DNA from 2 places in the Paenibacillus pedocola genome. Region 1 is predicted to be linked to the other one. Evidence: riboswitches for the same ligand, from Rfam matches in the RefSeq annotation. Region 1 holds a riboswitch; the other holds the start of a gene.
The links. Region 1 has a riboswitch for S-adenosylmethionine ahead of QU597_RS23725 (methionine ABC transporter ATP-binding protein). Riboswitches for the same ligand answer to the same signal wherever they lie in the genome.
Positions count from the first base shown of each region.

Region 2: another riboswitch for S-adenosylmethionine. It lies ahead of metA (homoserine O-acetyltransferase MetA); the one in region 1 lies ahead of QU597_RS23725 (methionine ABC transporter ATP-binding protein).

Region 1 covers NZ_CP134223.1:5,354,031-5,357,549, forward strand. Annotated here, with positions in the region: gene QU597_RS23720 (methionine ABC transporter permease) at 1-656, opposite strand, end outside; gene QU597_RS23725 (methionine ABC transporter ATP-binding protein) at 656-1,672, opposite strand; SAM riboswitch class I at 1,773-1,912, opposite strand; gene QU597_RS23730 (Cthe_2314 family HEPN domain-containing protein) at 2,036-2,764, opposite strand; gene QU597_RS23735 (UbiD family decarboxylase) at 2,799-3,519, opposite strand, start outside.
Region 2 covers NZ_CP134223.1:2,120,614-2,124,132, reverse strand. Annotated here, with positions in the region: gene QU597_RS09045 (aminotransferase class I/II-fold pyridoxal phosphate-dependent enzyme) at 1-647, opposite strand, end outside; gene metA (homoserine O-acetyltransferase MetA) at 696-1,613, opposite strand; SAM riboswitch class I at 1,723-1,855, opposite strand; gene corA (magnesium/cobalt transporter CorA) at 2,253-3,188, shown strand; gene QU597_RS09030 (1-phosphofructokinase family hexose kinase) at 3,311-3,519, opposite strand, start outside.

The sequences.
Region 1 (3,519 bases):
AAATATTGAACCAGCCGGTCACCGGCCATCTGCAGCAGCTGCACTAGTATAACCATCAGCACTACAGAGATAATCATGACTTCTTTCTCATACCGGTAATAACCATAGCGGATTGCCAGGTCACCAAGACCGCCGCCGCCGATCATCCCTGACATGGCTGTATAGGAAACGAGGGTTACGAGTGTAATCGTTACGCCGGCCAGTAAACCTGGACGAGCCTCCGGCAAAAGCACGCGCAGCACAATCTGCCCTGTAGAGGCTCCCATGCCTTGTGCCGCTTCAATTACCCCCCGGTCAACCTCACGCAATGCTGTCTCCACCAGTCTGGCAAAAAACGGAGCCGCACCGATGACCAGTGCCGGAATTGTTCCCAGGACACCAATCGAGGTGCCCATGATCGTCTTGCTCAGCGGAATCAGAGCCACCATCAGGATCAGGAATGGAACGGACCGCAGGATGTTAACGAGCAACGATAATACCGAGTAAACAGCTCTGATAATATTGTTTTTGGACTTCCCCCATAAATATAACACAATTCCGAGTGGTAAACCAAGAATAATTGTGAATATTCCGGAATAAGCTAACATTTTTAGTGTGGCTACGGATGCATCCAGCATTTCTTCCCAGTTGATATCATTAAAATTCAAGCCGGCCATTACGAAATCACCTCCACATCAAGACCTTGTGCCGCAAGCTCCGCCAGGGTAGCATCAATCGCCTCAAGCGATCCTTCAAAGCGGACAATCAGCTGGCCGTAAGGCACATCTTTAATGGTCGAGATCGTACCCTGAAGAATCGCAAAGCTGACGCCTGTGCCGCGCACAACGTGGGATAACGTGGATTCGTAGGTTTTTTGTCCGAGAAAAGTGATCTTGACCGCTTTGGTGTTCTCTCCGTTTACCGCTTCTATGGCCGCTCTTAGCGGGCCGTCCTGCTGGGTTTCACTACGGATAAAGTCCTTTGTCACCTCATGCTTCGGCTTCAGGAACACCTCTGCCACCTCACCCTGTTCAACAATTCCACCGCCATGAATAACCGCTACCCGGTCGCAGATACTCTGAATGACATGCATCTCATGGGTAATCAGCACAATGGTCAGATGAAACTTGCGGTTAATGTCGAGCAGCAGCCGCAGAATAGAGTCTGTTGTCTGCGGATCCAGCGCCGAGGTCGCTTCATCGCAGAGCAGTACATCCGGATCACTGGCCAGCGCACGGGCTACGCCAACCCGCTGTTTTTGTCCGCCTGAGAGCTGGGCCGGATATTTGTTCCGGTGCTGCTCAAGGCCGACCAGAACCAGCAGATCCTTGACCTTACGTTCAATGTCCGCCTTAGGCGTACCGGCCAGACGCAGCGGAAAAGCGATATTGTCATATACTGTAGCAGAAGACAGCAGATTGAAGTGCTGAAAGATCATCCCGATCTTGCGCCGCTTCTCCTGCAGCTGGCCCTGGCTGAGGCTAGTCAGCTCTACACCATCCACCCAGACCTCACCGTTCGTCGGGCGTTCCAGCAGATTGATGCAGCGGATCAGCGTACTTTTGCCTGCACCGGAATGACCGATCACGCCGAAGATTTCACCCTTTTGAATGGACAGATTTAAGCCCGAGAGCGCCACAGCAGCTTTACTGCCTTTTCCGTATACCTTAGTCAACTCTTTTAACTCTATCAATTTCTGTCGTTCCTCCTTAATGCATATTTCCATGTATCAAAAAAGCCCCTTACGATCGGTTGCAGATCGCAAGAGGCCCTGTGCGTTTAGTTACAATGCCTTCTCATCTGCCAACGGCAATTACCCGCGCCATTGTAGGAATTAGCACCATGACACTTGTACTCAGTACGCTTTGTTTACTGGATACAAATCGGTTGCCGGGCTTCATCGGGCCTATCCCTCCGCCGCTCTCGATAAGATTATGATATGAAATTAGTGCCGTATAGTTATCTTAGGATGTAAGAGTATAATGCAAGCCTAAGTATAGTGAGTTTCAGGTTTTTTGTCAAAGGAAGATTTTTACGCTTTAACGTGAGTCTGTCTTCACACCCGGTTTTGGCTGGAGGCATTCTTGTGCCACTGCTCATTGCTGTACCGGAAAGCGGCACATAAAGATTTGCAGACCATCTCCAAACCCTGCCTCAAATCCTCCAGATGACTGTCCAGATCCTCAAGCTGAATTTTGTCGTGCAGCCCCTGATGCCTCTGCCAGAGATCATCCTGCATTTCAGCATTCATATAATGAATTTCTGCATTCCGGCGTTTGCGCAGATTCTGCAGCGGCTCCCGGTAAGAGTTCTTAATATTCTCCAGTTCATCCGCCAGCGGGGTATGTTCTTTGAGCAGCTGGAACTGCCGCAGTACCGTGAAATAGGAGAAGTGGGCTTTGGTCTGGCTTGTATTCAGATTATACAGGCTGTTCAGCACCGTCCCCAGCTTGTCCAGCAGGGAGAAGACACGGATAAAGCCGTTTTTATAGAAATAAACATAACGGGCATATTCGCCCTGTTCTGTTACCGACATATCATCCATATACCCGGCAACCACCGATTTGCGGTAAAAGGCGGCCGCGAACCAGCTCTGCTCCAGTTCATCCAGTGAGGAGATCAGTCCGCGTGTCCAGACCTCCAGCTTACGGTATTCATGGTCGCGGTCTTCATGTGCGTTCATCTCCTTGCGCAGCATGGATGCCACCTTTGCCATGTTATCCATCGCATCAGCGAGCACCCCGCTGTTCTGGCGCGGAGGTTCTCCCAGTAATACCCGCAGCATGTCTTGTCCCCCTCAAAATAAAGAAAAATGTATACTATCCTTGCCGGAAATAGCTGCTCCAGTTGCGGTCCACCATATCCAGCGTACTCGTGCATGGTGACTGCTCTTCATCATCACCAGACTTCATGCGAGCATCGATCACAATTGGCAGCTTGTAGCCGATGTGGTGCTGCTTCACTTCGGCTTCTGCGTAGATATCGTCGGCCGGATTGAACCGGGTGAACACTGTCCAGAGAAAAGAGGTCTGTGTACGGACTGCCTCAGCAGCGCGATCCACTATAATCACCAGCGGCCAGGCTGTATTCCGTTCGCGCAGCGCAGTGTTCAGCCGGACCGGAAGCTCAGGGTCTTCTTCATAGGATGCACCGGAAACGATTAAACATCCGCCGCAATACGGAATGGCTTCTGTAATTCCTGGCAGCAGGCCTTCCGTGTAAGTACGGGGAAGCTCCCGCACCGCATGTCCGATTCCTATAATCACAGCTTGACTGTCCGGGCCGGGTCCACGTTCAGCCGGTTCCTGCCTCACTCGCGCTGTGCTTCGAAACACATGCAGATCAGTGCCCGGGTTGAACCGTTCCAGCACAGTTTCCAGTAATTTAGGGAAATCGGAAAAAGCGGCCGGCTCACTCGTCAGCAGCAGGAACCGGGTAACAGACAGCTGCCGCTCCCCCAAAATACGGAAAGCAGTACCCAGAGCATCCTGCGGTGAAGTATCCTGTACAACCGCGGCAGCCACTCCATCCGGCCCAGAT
Region 2 (3,519 bases), 3.2 Mb from region 1:
CCTTTGGTCACGATCAGACCCGCCAGAACATCATTGTGGCCGCCCAGATATTTGGTCGCGCTGTGGACAATAATATCTGCGCCCAGCTCCAGCGGACGCTGGAAGAACGGAGTGAGCAGCGTATTGTCTACAATCGTGAGCAGCCCATGCCGGCGGGCCCACGTACAAACAGCCGATATATCGGTTATCATCATCAGCGGGTTGGTCGGAGTCTCAATGAATACAGCCTTCGTATTCGGACGGCGGGCCGCTTCAAGGCCATCCAGGTCATTAGTATCCACATAGGAGGCGCTGATGCCGTACTTCGAGAGAATCCGTTCCAGCAGGCGGTAGGTGCCGCCATACAGATCCAGCGAAACAACCAGATGGTCGCCTTGGCCGAACAAAGCAAACACGGTGGTCAACGCAGCCATACCGGAGCTGCAGGCAAAGCCGGCATCACCGGATTCCAGCTCGGCCGCAGCCGTTTCCAGCACCGAGCGGGTCGGGTTTTTGGTACGGATGTAATCGAACCCTGTGCTTTGTCCAAGTCTCGGGTGACGGAATGCCGTTGCATTATAAATCGGATAATTCACTGCACCGGTAGCAGGATCCTCCTGTGAGCCAATCTGCGCCAGTCTGCTTTCAATCCTTAGTTTCTCGTCCATGGGTAAGCCTCCTAAATGTGGTGTTGAGCATTCTCTTCTCATCTATGATTAAATGATTGGACCAATATCGTAAGGGGTCTCTTGGTATACATAGTAATTGAGCCAATTGGCGAACAATAAGTTAGCATGGGCACGCCATACGGCCGGCGGGGTGCGCTGCGGGTCATCCTTTGGATAGTAATGCTTCGGCAGTGCAATATCCATTCCCTTGGCGATATCGCGGTCATACTCCCATTTCAGGGAGAATGGGTCATACTCGGAGTGACCAGTGACAAAAATCTGCCTGCCGTCATGCGTTGACACAAGATAGACTCCGGCTTCTTCGGATTCAGCAAGAATCTGCAGATCGGGATTCGCTTCGATATCTTCCCGGGAAACGTCAGTGTGGCGGGAATGCGGAACATGGAACACCTCGTCAAAACCGCGCAGCAGCTTGAAGTTATTATGGCTCAAGGTGTGCGGGAAGACGCCGAAGCATTTCTCGGGGAGACTAACCTTGCGCACGCCGAAGTGGTGATATAATCCAGCCTGTGCCGCCCAACAGATATGCATAGTCGAGGTGACATTGTGCTTGCTCCATTCAAATATTTCTTTCAGCTCTTCCCAGTAATTCACATCCTCAAATTCCATTTGCTCTACGGGGGCACCGGTGACAATCAGTCCGTCCAGACGGCGGTCACTGATTTCATCAAACGTTTTATAGAAACTCTTCAAATGCTCCGGCGAAGTATTTTTGGAAGTATGCGAGCTGGGATGCAAAAGGATCACATCCACCTGGAGCGGGGAATTCCCGATCAGGCGCAGCAGCTGCGTTTCTGTTGTTTCCTTGGTAGGCATTAAATTCAGGATAGCAATCCGTAAGGGACGGATGTCCTGATGAAAAGCCTGGCTCTCATCCATTACAAAGATATTTTCTCCGGATAATATTTCTTTGGCCGGTAAGCTGTCGGGAATTTTGATTGGCATTGCAGTGTCCACTCCTTAATCGAATTAGTGTCCTTCCATTGGCTGAAAAGCATGCAAAAAAGACCTTTCTCGCACGAGAAAGGTCATATAGCTGTAGTCATATGTGCCTCTCTCATCTGCCAGAGAACGATGCCGGGATATATACTTCCCCTGCATAGCTTCCGCAAGAATTAGCACCGTGCGTTTACACGCCGGTTGCCGGGTTTCATCGGGCCAGTCCCTCCACCTGCTCTTGATAAGATTTAGCTGTATTCAATTATTTTCTTAAAATTCACTTTAAATCATGAACCTGCTTTTCGTCAAGTCCATACAATGCTGAAGAGCCCCTAAACTGTAAAGAATTTAGCTTGTAAGAGGCATATCCCGGCGTTATACTAGACAAGTGTTTCACAGCACAATTGACGAAAAGAAGAGGTGAGTAAAGAATGGAAGGCGACCCGGGTGCGCAGTTAAGCGTACAAAGTGAGCAACCACACAGGATTAACATCAGCTTGCCGGCGGCGGGAGCATTTCTTCTTTATGTCCTCGAAACGTCATTCTGGCCGATTCATTGATTGTACCACCGGCCAAGCTGATTTTTTCCGTGTGCTTTAATTAGCATACCCCTGGAGAAGAACGGGGACAGAAGGAGTGAATCAGATGAAAATCCGGCTGGTGAATGCAGGGGTTTTTACACCGATCGATGATATTGAGGAAACACTTACCGCCCCTTTAGAAGGGTTCTACTGGATCGATGCCGATGACGAGGATTTGGAGCTGCTTCAGCCTCTGTATAATCTGCATGATCTGGCCGTTGAGGATTGCCTCAGCGAGGAGGAACAGCGGCCGAAGATTGAAATTTATGAGAGCCATTATTTTATTGTAGTCAACAGCATCCGTTTTGATGATGAGGAGATTTTCCTCCGGGCGCTTAACGTTTTTCTGGGCAGACATTTCATCATTACCGTCACCAAGCAAAAAATTCATGAGCTGCGTGTCCTGAAGCCCATTCTGTGGGAACAGGAGGTCAGCGAACCTGACCGGTTCCTTTACCATCTGATCGACACGGTCGTAGATAATTACTTCTCGGTCGGCGACCGGATTGAAGCACGGATCGAAAAGCTCGAAGAGGATATCCTCATGCACACCAAGAAATCGCACTTAAGCGAAATCATCGGTCTGCGCAGTGAAATCCTGTGGCTGAAGAAGATGTTGGGGCCGCAGAAGGAAGTTATCAACACACTAAACAAAAAAGACCTCCGACTGATCGATGATCAGCTGCAGAAGTACTTCAGCGATATTTATGAGAATGCGGTTAAAATCTCTGAAACATTCGAGACCTACCGCGACCTCATGGGCAACTTGCGCGAAGCCTACCAATCCAGTATCGCCAACCGCGCCAATGAAATCATGAGAGTTTTTACCGCAATTACTACAATATTCATGCCGCTGACCGTAATTACCGGGATCTACGGAATGAACTTTGACAATATACCCGAGACCCATTCACAATATGGCTACTATGGCGTAATTGCCGTAATGGTAACGCTCGGCTGTGGAATGCTGTTTATTTTCCGCAAAAAGGATTGGCTATGAGCACTAACGGACGAATACGCTAAGGCGAAGGTTACCGCTACCGCAAGGTAGGAGGAAACCTTCGCCTTTTTGGTTAGGTCACAAACACAAATAGCACATTTCCGGCATGACGCTGATCAGCGTCAAGCCTTATCCGCTTCCTTCATCTCAGCAAATAAACGTTCTGTATCCTCGCGCTTGCACAGCTCCCGCTCCGGGTTCATCACGGCCGCGCTGCCGGAAGCGATTCCGAACTGGACGGCTTCGCGCAGAGGCCACCCGCGCTCCAGACTATATACGGTCCCTGCTACCAGACTGTCTCCTGCACCAACGACGCTAAGCACCTGAACTT